Regions from separate parts of the Streptomyces sp. NPDC006235 genome, predicted to be linked through region 2. Evidence: riboswitches for the same ligand, from Rfam matches in the RefSeq annotation. Region 2 holds a riboswitch; each other region holds the start of a gene.
What was found. A riboswitch is a leader RNA that binds a small molecule or an ion and turns the genes downstream of it on or off. The one in region 2 is predicted to bind cyclic di-AMP.
Positions count from the first base shown of each region.

Region 1: linked by a shared signal. The riboswitch ahead of ABZ192_RS16590 (transglycosylase SLT domain-containing protein) and the one ahead of ABZ192_RS15830 (NlpC/P60 family protein) in region 2 are both predicted to bind cyclic di-AMP.
Region 3: linked by a shared signal. The riboswitch ahead of ABZ192_RS34890 (M23 family metallopeptidase) and the one ahead of ABZ192_RS15830 (NlpC/P60 family protein) in region 2 are both predicted to bind cyclic di-AMP.

Region 1 covers NZ_JBEXSR010000012.1:12,869-16,134, forward strand. Annotated here, with positions in the region: gene ABZ192_RS16585 (polyprenyl synthetase family protein) at 1-798, opposite strand, end outside; cyclic di-AMP (ydaO/yuaA leader) riboswitch at 1,329-1,502, shown strand; gene ABZ192_RS16590 (transglycosylase SLT domain-containing protein) at 1,506-2,285, shown strand; gene ABZ192_RS16595 (HAD family hydrolase) at 2,249-3,097, opposite strand.
Region 2 covers NZ_JBEXSR010000011.1:63,935-67,200, reverse strand. Annotated here, with positions in the region: gene ABZ192_RS15835 (hypothetical protein) at 1-857, opposite strand, end outside; gene ABZ192_RS15830 (NlpC/P60 family protein) at 968-2,155, opposite strand; cyclic di-AMP (ydaO/yuaA leader) riboswitch at 2,164-2,337, opposite strand; gene pcrA (DNA helicase PcrA) at 2,627-3,266, shown strand, end outside.
Region 3 covers NZ_JBEXSR010000043.1:632-3,897, reverse strand. Annotated here, with positions in the region: gene ABZ192_RS34905 (hypothetical protein) at 1-293, opposite strand, end outside; gene ABZ192_RS34900 (hypothetical protein) at 738-929, shown strand; tRNA gene ABZ192_RS34895 (tRNA-Met) at 984-1,057, shown strand; cyclic di-AMP (ydaO/yuaA leader) riboswitch at 1,358-1,514, shown strand; gene ABZ192_RS34890 (M23 family metallopeptidase) at 1,526-2,557, shown strand; gene ABZ192_RS34885 (aldo/keto reductase) at 2,718-3,266, shown strand, end outside.

The DNA of each region.
Region 1 (3,266 bases), on a different contig from region 2:
GGCGATGTCGTCCGCGAGTCCGAGCCGGGCGGCGCGCTCGCGCAGCCGCAGCACGGGGAGCGTGGGGATGCCCTCGCGCAGGTCGGTGCCGGGCGTCTTGCCGGACTCGTGGGAGTCGGAGGCGATGTCCAGGACGTCGTCCGCGAGCTGGAAGGCGACGCCGAGCCGTTCGCCGTACTGGGTCAGCACGTCCACGACCGTGTCGTCGGCGCCGGACATCATCGCGCCGAACCTGCACGACACCGCCACCAGAGAGCCGGTCTTGCCGCCCAGCACGTCCAGGTAGTGCTCGACGGGGTCGCGGCCGTCCTGCGGTCCGGCCGTCTCCAGGATCTGCCCGGTCACCAGCCGCTCGAACGCCTCGGCCTGCACCCGCACCGCCTCCGGGCCGAGGTCGGCCAGGATGTGCGAGGCGCGGGCGAAGAGGAAGTCTCCGGTGAGGACCGCGACGGAGTTGCCCCAGCGGGCGTTCGCGCTCGCCACCCCGCGCCGCACGGTGGCCTCGTCCATCACGTCGTCGTGGTAGAGCGTGGCGAGGTGGGTCAGCTCCACGACGACGGCCGACGGCACGATCCCGGGCGCGTACCGGTCGCCGAACTGGGCGGCGAGCATCACGAGCAGCGGGCGGAACCGCTTGCCACCGGCCCGGACCAGGTGCTGGGCGGCCTCCGTGATGAAGGGCACCTCACTCTTGGTGGCCTCGAGCAAGCCTTCCTCGACAGCCGCCATCCCGGCCTGGACATCGGCTTCCAGAGCCTGGTCCCGCACGCTCAGCCCGAACGGCCCGACGTCGGTCACGAGGGGTCTCCTGTCTGCTGGTGTCTGCCGGTGTGTCTGCTGGTGTCTGCCGGTGATTACGCGGTTTGTCGATAGGTCGCTGCCATCACTCGAGTCAGCGTATCCGGTCACGTTTCGATCACCGCCAGCGCCCAGGGTTACAGGCCGGGTGGTATCCGATCACGACCGCAATGTTTTCGATCAGCTCATAAGAACAGACATTTATCGACTTACCAGTCGATAGCGAGCTATGCACGATTTGCGGCATTGGATAAGCGAATTCCCCTAAGCGCAAATCGCCCCACGGACTCGTGATCAGTGAGTTGAATCACGTTATCCCCTGTGACATCCCCCTCCGGCACCGGCCCGTACCTCCTTCCGCCGCACGCAAGTTGAGCCTTGGCTTCAGCAAAGGATCAAGTGCCCCATACACCCCTGACCAAGGTCAACCGCTCGATATGTGACTCCGGTGCTTGTTCCCGACATGTGCTCTCGCATACGTTCCGGGCCTGTCCGGCGGATCGCCGAATCCTGCCACCGCCCGGACACCCCACACGAACCCACTCACTCACGCAGGGCAGGAGCGGGGGACCCAGGTAAGTCGCCGGTCCGCGCAGCGGAACGGCTCGGGGTGAAGCCGCGTACGGCACACAGCGCCGTAGGCGGCCGGGCACCTCCCGGCCCGAACCCGACAGCTCACCTCGCAGGCGCCGGAGAGGAACATCGCCATGCCCCGAGGCAAGCACCGTCGCCCCAGAACCAGTCAGTTCACCCGTCGTGTCTTGGCCGCCGGCACCGGCGGAGCGGCCCTCGCCCTGCCGCTGATCGGCGCGACGCAGGCCAGCGCCGCCCAGCCGGCCCAGAGCGCACCCACCGTCTCGCAGTCCGTGCCACAGGCGGCCCAGCCCGCCAAGTCCCTCACGTACACCGTCACCAAGGGCGACTCGCTCGCCCGCATCGCGGACAAGTACGACGTGTCGGGCGGCTGGAAGCAGCTCTACAAGGACAACCGCGCCGCGGTCGGCGACAACCCGCAGCTGATCCACCCGGGTCTGAAGCTCACGGTGAAGACGGCCAAGGCGGACGCCGGGAAGAAGACGGCGACCAAGTCCTCCGCCCCCGCCAAGCCGGCCGCGAAGCCCGCCGGTGGCGTCGCCCAGGCCACCCAGGCCTCCGCGAAGACCTACGCGAACAACCTGGACGGCTGGATCCGCGAGGCGCTGGACATCATGGCGCAGAAGGGGATCCCGGGTTCGTACGACGGCATCTACCGCAACGTCATGCGCGAGTCGTCCGGCAACCCCCAGGCGATCAACAACTGGGACTCGAACGCCGCCAAGGGCACGCCGTCCAAGGGTCTGCTCCAGACCATCGACCCGACCTTCCAGGCCTACCACGTGGACGGCACGTCGTGGGACCCGTACGACCCGGTCGCCAACATCACCGCGGCCTGCAACTACGCGGCCGACCGCTACGGCTCGATCGACAACGTCAACGGCCCGTACTGATCCGTCCCGCCCAGCAGTCGTTCGAGGACGACGGCGATGCCGTCGTCCTCGTTCGACAGGGTGACCTCGTCGGCCACGGCCTTGAGCTCGGGGTGGGCGTTGGCCATGGCGACGCCGTGGGCGGCCCAGTCGAACATCGGGATGTCGTTGGGCATGTCGCCGAAGGCGAGGGTGTCCGCCGGCCGCAGCCCCAGGTGCTCGGCGGCCAGCGCCAGGCCGGTGGCCTTGGTGATGCCGCACGGCTGGAGCTCGACCGTGCCGGGTCCCGACATCGTCACCGTCGCCAGTGAACCGACCACCGAGCGGGCCGTCGCCGCCAACTCGTCGTCCGACAGGTGGGGATGGCGCAGCAGCACCTTGCTGATGGGCTCGCCCCACAGGTCGTCGCGCCGGTCGACCCGCACCGCCGGAAGGGTCGGGTGCGGCATCAGGTAGCCCGGCTCGATGAGCGTGAGGCCGTCGACCCCGTCCTGGTCGACCGCGGCGTACACCTGCCCCACCTCGGCCTCGATCTTGCCGAGGGCGGTCTCCGCCAGTTCCCGGTCCAGGGTGATCGACCACAGCAGCCGGTCCGCGCCGGCGTCGTACACCTGCGCGCCCTGTCCGCACACCGCGAGCCCCGTACAGCCCAGGTCGTCCAGGAGCGGCCGCACTCTCGGCGCCGGCCGGCCCGTCACCACGAGGTGCCGGGCACCGGCGTCCACCACCCGCGTGAGCGCGGCGAGGGACCGGTCGGACAGGGTGTCGTCGCCGCGCAGCAGCGTCCCGTCCAGGTCGGTGGCGATGAGTGAATATGCGAGGGGTGCGGCCATGATCAGAGAATACGGACAACGCGCCCCTTCGTTTCATCGCACGGCGCACGCCGATTGCCCGGTTGAAGGCCTCTGCGCCAGTTGGCAACAAGATGGTCCGCTACCTACCGTCGGGGCCGTCTCGGGCGGTACCTTCCAAGTGTCCAGGGGGGACTTGATCGGGGGGTCG
Region 2 (3,266 bases):
GCCAGGGTCGCCGCCGCCGTCTTGGCCCAGGTGAACACCGTCGCCCAGCGGCGGATGTCGGTGCGGGGGCGGGGGCGCAGGAACTCGGCGGCGAGCAGGACGGCGCAGCCGGCCAGTGTGACCACGAGCAGCACGACGGTCACATCGCGCAGGACACCGCGGTCGTCGACGTTCCACAGGTACAGGCGCGCGCTGTCGGAGCTGATCAGCCGCGCCCCGGCCAGCGCCGAGAGGGCGAGCGCCCCGCCCGCGAGCCAGTGGTCACCGCGCCCCTCGGCCACCTGCCGCACATCGAAACGGGCCAGGGCGAGGACGTACAGCACGAGCCCCAGCCAGAACAGCACCAGCGCCGCGTGCGCGAGCCAGGCCGCCGACTCGGCCGCGGCGAGCGTGGCACCGAGCACGGCGAGCCCCTGCGTGGCCATGCAGCGCGCGAACACCGTCCCGGGCCTGCGCCGCTGCCCGTCCTGCGCCGGGAGGACCAGCGGCACCGGCCAGAGCAGCACGGCCAGTACCAGCAGGACCGCGGCCAGGGACTGCGCGTCGGCCGCCGAGAAGCCGGTGCCCAGGACGGCCGTCGCCGCCACGGTGGTGAGGGCGGCCGTCGCCACGGTGTCCACCAGGCCCGGAACCCCCGCGTACGCCCGCCATCTCGTGCCCGCCAGCAGCAGCCGCAGCGTGAAGTCGGCGGCCAGCAGCAGCCAGGCAGCACAGGCCAGACCGAGGGCGATACGGGAGAGGCCGTCGTACCCCGCCAGGTCCAGACCGACCGACAGGGTGCCCGTCGCCAGCACGGCGGCGGCGGCGGACGGCGCGCGCTGTGCCCACCAGGCGGTGGAGGGGGAGGGGCCGGCCATGGGCCCGATGCTAGGAGGCGCCGCGCGCGTTGCGGGCGGGGCACGCGCGCGGGCGCCTCAAAAACGCGAGAGCACCCTCACGCGCGCGTGCCCGCCATGACGTACGGCCCTCAGGCCGGCCGCACCACGCTGTGGATCGCCGACTCGCCGTCGTAATAGATCGACTCCTCGCGCACGTAGGTGCCGGGCTTCGGGGCGTGGATCATCATGCCGTTGCCGATGTAGATGCCGACGTGGGTGACGTCGTCGTAGAAGAAGACCAGGTCACCGGGCTGGGCGTCGGCCAGCGGGACCGTGGTGCCGGCGTTGACCTGGTCGTAGGTCGTGCGCGGCAGGGTGACGCCCGCGGCCTTCCAGGCGGCCTGGGTGAGCCCGGAGCAGTCGTAGGAGCCGGGTCCGACGGCACCCCAGACGTACGGCTTGCCGATCTGGGCGCGGGCGAAGGCGAGCGCCTTCTCGGCCTTGGTGGCGTACGAGGAGTCGGCCGGGGCGGTCGAGGTGGACGAGCCGGAGCCCGTGGACGAGGACGAGCCCGTGGACGAGGAGCCGCTGTCCTGCTGCTGGGCGGCCTGCTCCTGCGCCTGCTGCTGCGCGGCCTGCTGCCGGGCCAGCTCGGCGGCCTTGCGGGCGGCCTCCTGCTGCTTCTCCCGCTCGATCGCCGCGAGCCGTGCCTTCTCCTCGGCGGTCAGCTTCGAGAGCAGGTCGCGCGCGTCGGCGAGCTTCCGCTGGACGGTGGCCTTGGCCGTCTTCAGGTCGCCCTGGGCCTCGGTGAGCGTCTCGAGGCTCTCGGTGGCCTCCTGGCGCTTCTTCATCGTCTCGGACTGCTGGGTGACGTAGTCGTCGACCGCGACCTTCTGACGGCCGGTCATCCGGTCCATCAGCTGGGTCTGGTCGAAGTAGTCCTGCGGGGTGTCCGCGAGCAGGAACGTCGCCGTGTCCGGGGCGGAGGCGCCGGTGCGGTACTGGGCGGCGGCGAAGGAACCGAGTTCCTCCCGTGCCTCGTTGAGCTTCTGGGTGCGCTTGGCGACGTCGTCGAGGAGGGTGTCGACGCGCTTGCGCTGCTTGGTGGTCTTCTCCTTGGCCGAGTTGTACTTGTCGGTCGCCGACTCGGCCTGGCGGTACAGGTCGTCGACCTTCTTCTCGACTTCCTCGAGACTCGGCTTGTCGTCGGCCTCGGGGGCGGCGTTGGCCGACTGGGACAGCAGGGCGACGGACGTGAGGGCCGCCGTTGCCAGGGCGGGGGTCCGTATGCCTGCGACGCGCGTACCAGCGGGACGCGACTTGCGGTGCGACGCCAAGGGAGGCGACTCCTTCCATGCTCCGCCTACCGGGTTAGCTGTCGGGTTCGGGCGGGTACATCGGAAGGGTTGCCCTACGGCCGTCTCCGCGAAGGGAGTCCGGCCGATTCACCCCAGAGTTCTCGGTTGGGTCCCCGGCTCCGGCTGCCGCTGCGGCACACCGGACTCGGCGGAGGCCGCGCGGCCCGGCGACGTTCGCCGGTGGGGGTCGTGCGGCCTGCCCGCACGGTAGCCAACTCGTGTGGCCCTTGTGAAGGTTGATGGGTGATATGCCCGATACATTTTCGTGACCTTATCCCGGAGCGTTGCCGAGAGTGACCGGTCAAGAGGGTTTGGTCATGAGTCGTCCATGATTGTGACGCCGTAGCAGCCCGTGATCACACAGGGATGCAGGGTGACGAGGGGCTCCTTTCGGTGATGTTCTCAGGGCGGCGGCGGGCTGTCAGTGGGGCGCCCTAGACTCGGAGAGCGATGAGCAGCCTCTTTGACGACAGCTTCCTGGCGGACCTCCAGGCCCAGCGGGGCCCCGCGGACGAGCCCCCGCCGCCACCCGAGGACGAACACGTACCGGAGCCGGTTCCGGACGATCTGTTCGGCGGGAAGTTCGACGTGCCCCCGGACCGGGACGCCTACTACCGCGACGGCGCCCCGCGCCCGCCGGTGGACACCGCCGCCCTCCTGGAGGGGCTGAACGACAACCAGCGCGCCGCCGTCGTCCACTCCGGCTCCCCACTGCTCATCGTGGCCGGTGCCGGTTCCGGCAAGACCCGCGTGCTCACGCACCGCATCGCCCACCTGCTCGCCGAGCGGGGCGTGCACCCGGGGCAGATCCTCGCGATCACCTTCACCAACAAGGCCGCAGGCGAGATGAAGGAGCGCGTCGAGCAGCTCGTCGGCCCGCGGGCGAACGCGATGTGGGTGATGACCTTCCACAGCGCGTGCGTGCGCATCCTGCGGCGCGAGAGCAAGAAGCTCGGTTTCACGTCGTCGTTCTCGATCTACGACGCCGCCGACTCCAAGCGCCTGATGGCCCTGGTCTGCCGCGACCTGGACCTCGACCCCAAGCGCTTCCCTCCGAAGTCCTTCAGTGCCAAGATCAGCAACCTGAAGA
Region 3 (3,266 bases), on a different contig from region 2:
TCACCGCCGGGAAGCAGCCTTGGCTGAAGGCGTACCTCGACATGCGGGACAGCAGGTACGGCTCGTACCGGTACCGGGCCGAGCCGTACGGGACCGTCGTCTGCCCGGCCGGTGACCTGGAGGGCCGGGGCTGCGCCGGGGAACGCGCGGACGCACTGGCCGCCTACACCCAGGCCCTCTTCACCGTCACGGGCGGGGTCGGTCTGGGCCAGGGCCGCGGAGATCGTGCGGCACACCCCGGGTGCCGGCTGGCCCGCCGAGCGCGTGCGGCGCTTCGAGCGCATGCTGCGCACGGCCCGTCTCCCCGAAGTCGCCGTCACCGACCCGGATTTCACCGGGAGCTGGGACCTGGTGGCGACCGACGCGGTCATCGCCATCGCCGTCTTCCTCGACGACCACCGGGCCTTCGGTCACGCCCTGGAGCGCTTCCGGGAACGCGTGCCCGCCTACTTCTACCTGGAGAAGGACGGCCCCGCTCCGCTCACCGTGCCCGGCTCCGGCCTCGCCACGCCGCGGCGGACGACGGCGTACTGGTCCGGGCAGGCCACGTACCGGGACGGTGTCGCCCAGGAGACCTGCCGCAGCTTCCGGCACGTCGGTGTCGCGCTCGCCGCCACCGCACACATCGCCGAGACGGCCCGGCACCAGGGCGTCGACCTCTACGGCGAGGCCGAGGACCGGCTGACGGCCGCGCTCGCCCTGCACGCCCGTCGCCAACGGGGCGAGTCCGTGCCCGGGTGCTGTGCGGCGGCCGGATCAAGGGGAGACTCGGACCGCACCTGGAGGCCGTCCTCCATCGCCTGGAGGGCCGCCTCGGCCGGTCGGTCCCGGCCGCGCACGCACTGGCCGTGCGCACCCGGCCCGCCGGCACCGACGACCTGTTCACCGCCTGGGAGACCCTCACCCCCGCGGGCGACCCGGGCCGCTGAGCACCGGGTGTGCGCGAGTGGTCCCGCGGATGGCGTACACTGGAGTCACAACGACGCGGGGTGGAGCAGCTCGGTAGCTCGCTGGGCTCATAACCCAGAGGTCGCAGGTTCAAATCCTGTCCCCGCTACTGAAGGCCGAGGGCCGGAATCCGAAAGGGTTCCGGCCCTCGGTTTTTCCTGGGTTCTCCCTTTACCGCCGACATTACTGTCGGTGAATGAAGCACGCCGCTCCGCATCACAACTGACACACCGTCAAAACACGTGAGTCACTTGCGTGGCGGTCAACTCGCCCGTTTTGGACTGGTCGTGGCAGGTTGGTCCGCGTGAAAAAGGTTAATGATCAAGCGGAATCGCTGGAATACCCACCGCGCGTCTATTAACGTTCGATAACGCAGCGCGGTCGTCCCAGCCGTCACAGAAGGCGGCTCCGTGCGCACGCGCCGAATCCTGAAAGGGAACCGGGGAACCACCACTTGGGGTGAATCGAGCGGATGCCGCCGTGGAAGCACGGCCGGTATACGCGCGTAGGAGACCTTCCTGCTCCGAACCCGTCAGCTAACCCGGTAGGCGAGAAGGAAGGAAAGGAGTACGCCCACGTGGCGTCAAACCGGCCTGCCCCCGCGGCCCCGTCCGCGCCGAACCAGCGCGACACCGAAACCTTCGGCTACGGCGGTCACCACACCGACGAGGGCCCGTTCCAGGAATGGAACCCCACCGCGGAGTCCATCCGCCCCATCCGTGGCCGGCATCGCGTCACCAAGCAGCGCGGCGGAGGCCTCGCGCGCAGCTCCACCGTCCTCGGCGTCGGCGTCATAGCCGCCGTGGGTGCGGGCGGCATGGCCAGCGCCCAGACCGGCAAGCCGCCGGTGTCGATCTCCGTCCCGGACCTTCCCTCGGTGGGTTCCCTCATCTCGGACGACGACACCCCCGAAGGCTCCGCCACTCCGCTCAGCGACCTCGCCACGGCGTCCGCCGACACCGAGCAGGGCACCTCCGGCGCCGGTGAGGCACTGCGCGCCCGGATCATGGCGCAGGTCGAGCACCAGCAGGAGCAGATCGAGACCAAGGCCGCGCAGGACGCCGCCGAAGCCGCCCGCAAGGCGGCCGCGGAGGCCGCCGCCAAGGCCGAGAAGGAAGCCAAGGCCAAGGCCGCCGAAGCCAAGGAGAAGGCGGAGGAGGAGGCCCGGAAGAAGGCCGAGGCCGAGCGGCTCGCCGCCCTCGCCAAGCAGTACACGCTGCCGACCTCCGCGTACACCATCACCTCGACCTTCGGTCAGGCCGGCGCCTACTGGTCCTCCGGCTACCACACCGGCCTCGACTTCGCCGCGCCCACGGGCACGCCGATCAAGGCGGTGCACAGCGGCACCATCACCGAGGCGGGCTGGAACGGCTCGTACGGCTACAAGACGGTCCTGACCCTCGATGACGGCACGGAGATCTGGTACGCGCACCAGTCGTCCATCGGCGTCAGCGTCGGCCAGAAGGTCAGCACGGGCGACGTCATCGGCCGCGTGGGCGCGACGGGCAACGTCACCGGGGCGCATCTGCACCTCGAGGTCCACACCGGTGGGTCCAGCAACGGCATCGACCCGCTTGCGTGGCTGCGGGGCAAGGGCCTGAACGTCTGAGCGACGGCGGCGTTTGCGGTCTCGTGCGGAAGGTTTCGCGCGGGGTCTCGTGCGGAGGTTTCGTGCGGGGTCTCGTGCGGAAGTTTCGTGCGGGGCCGTTTACGGGAGTTTTGCGTCCGCTGTGGAATGAGCCTCTCCCGCACGGCCGTTGACGCGGAGCATGACGTCTCTTCGCAAGCTCGGCTCCTCCGACCTCGAGGTCTTCCCGCTCGCCCTCGGCGGCAACGTCTTCGGCTGGACCGCGGACGAGGCCCAGTCGTTCGCCGTCCTCGACGCGTACACCGCCGCCGGCGGCAACTTCATCGACTCCGCCGACGTCTACTCGGCGTGGGTGGACGGCAACCAGGGCGGCGAGTCCGAGACCGTCCTCGGTAAGTGGCTGGCGTCGCGCGGCAACCGCGCGGACGTCGTCGTCGCCACGAAGGTCAGCCAGCACCCCGAGTTCCAGGGCCTGTCCGCCGCCAACATCAAGGCCGCCGCCGACGCCTCCCTGCGGCGCCTCGGCACCGACTACATCGACCTGTACTACACGCACTACGACAAGCCCGACGTGCCGGTGGAGGAGATCATCGGCGCGCTCGACGAACTCGTGACGGCCGGGAAGGTGCGGCACATCGCCGCCTCCAACATCTCCGCGGAGCGGCTGCGGGCCTCCATCGAGTTCTCCGACCGCGAGGGGCTCGCCCGGTACGTCGCCCTCCAGCCCCAC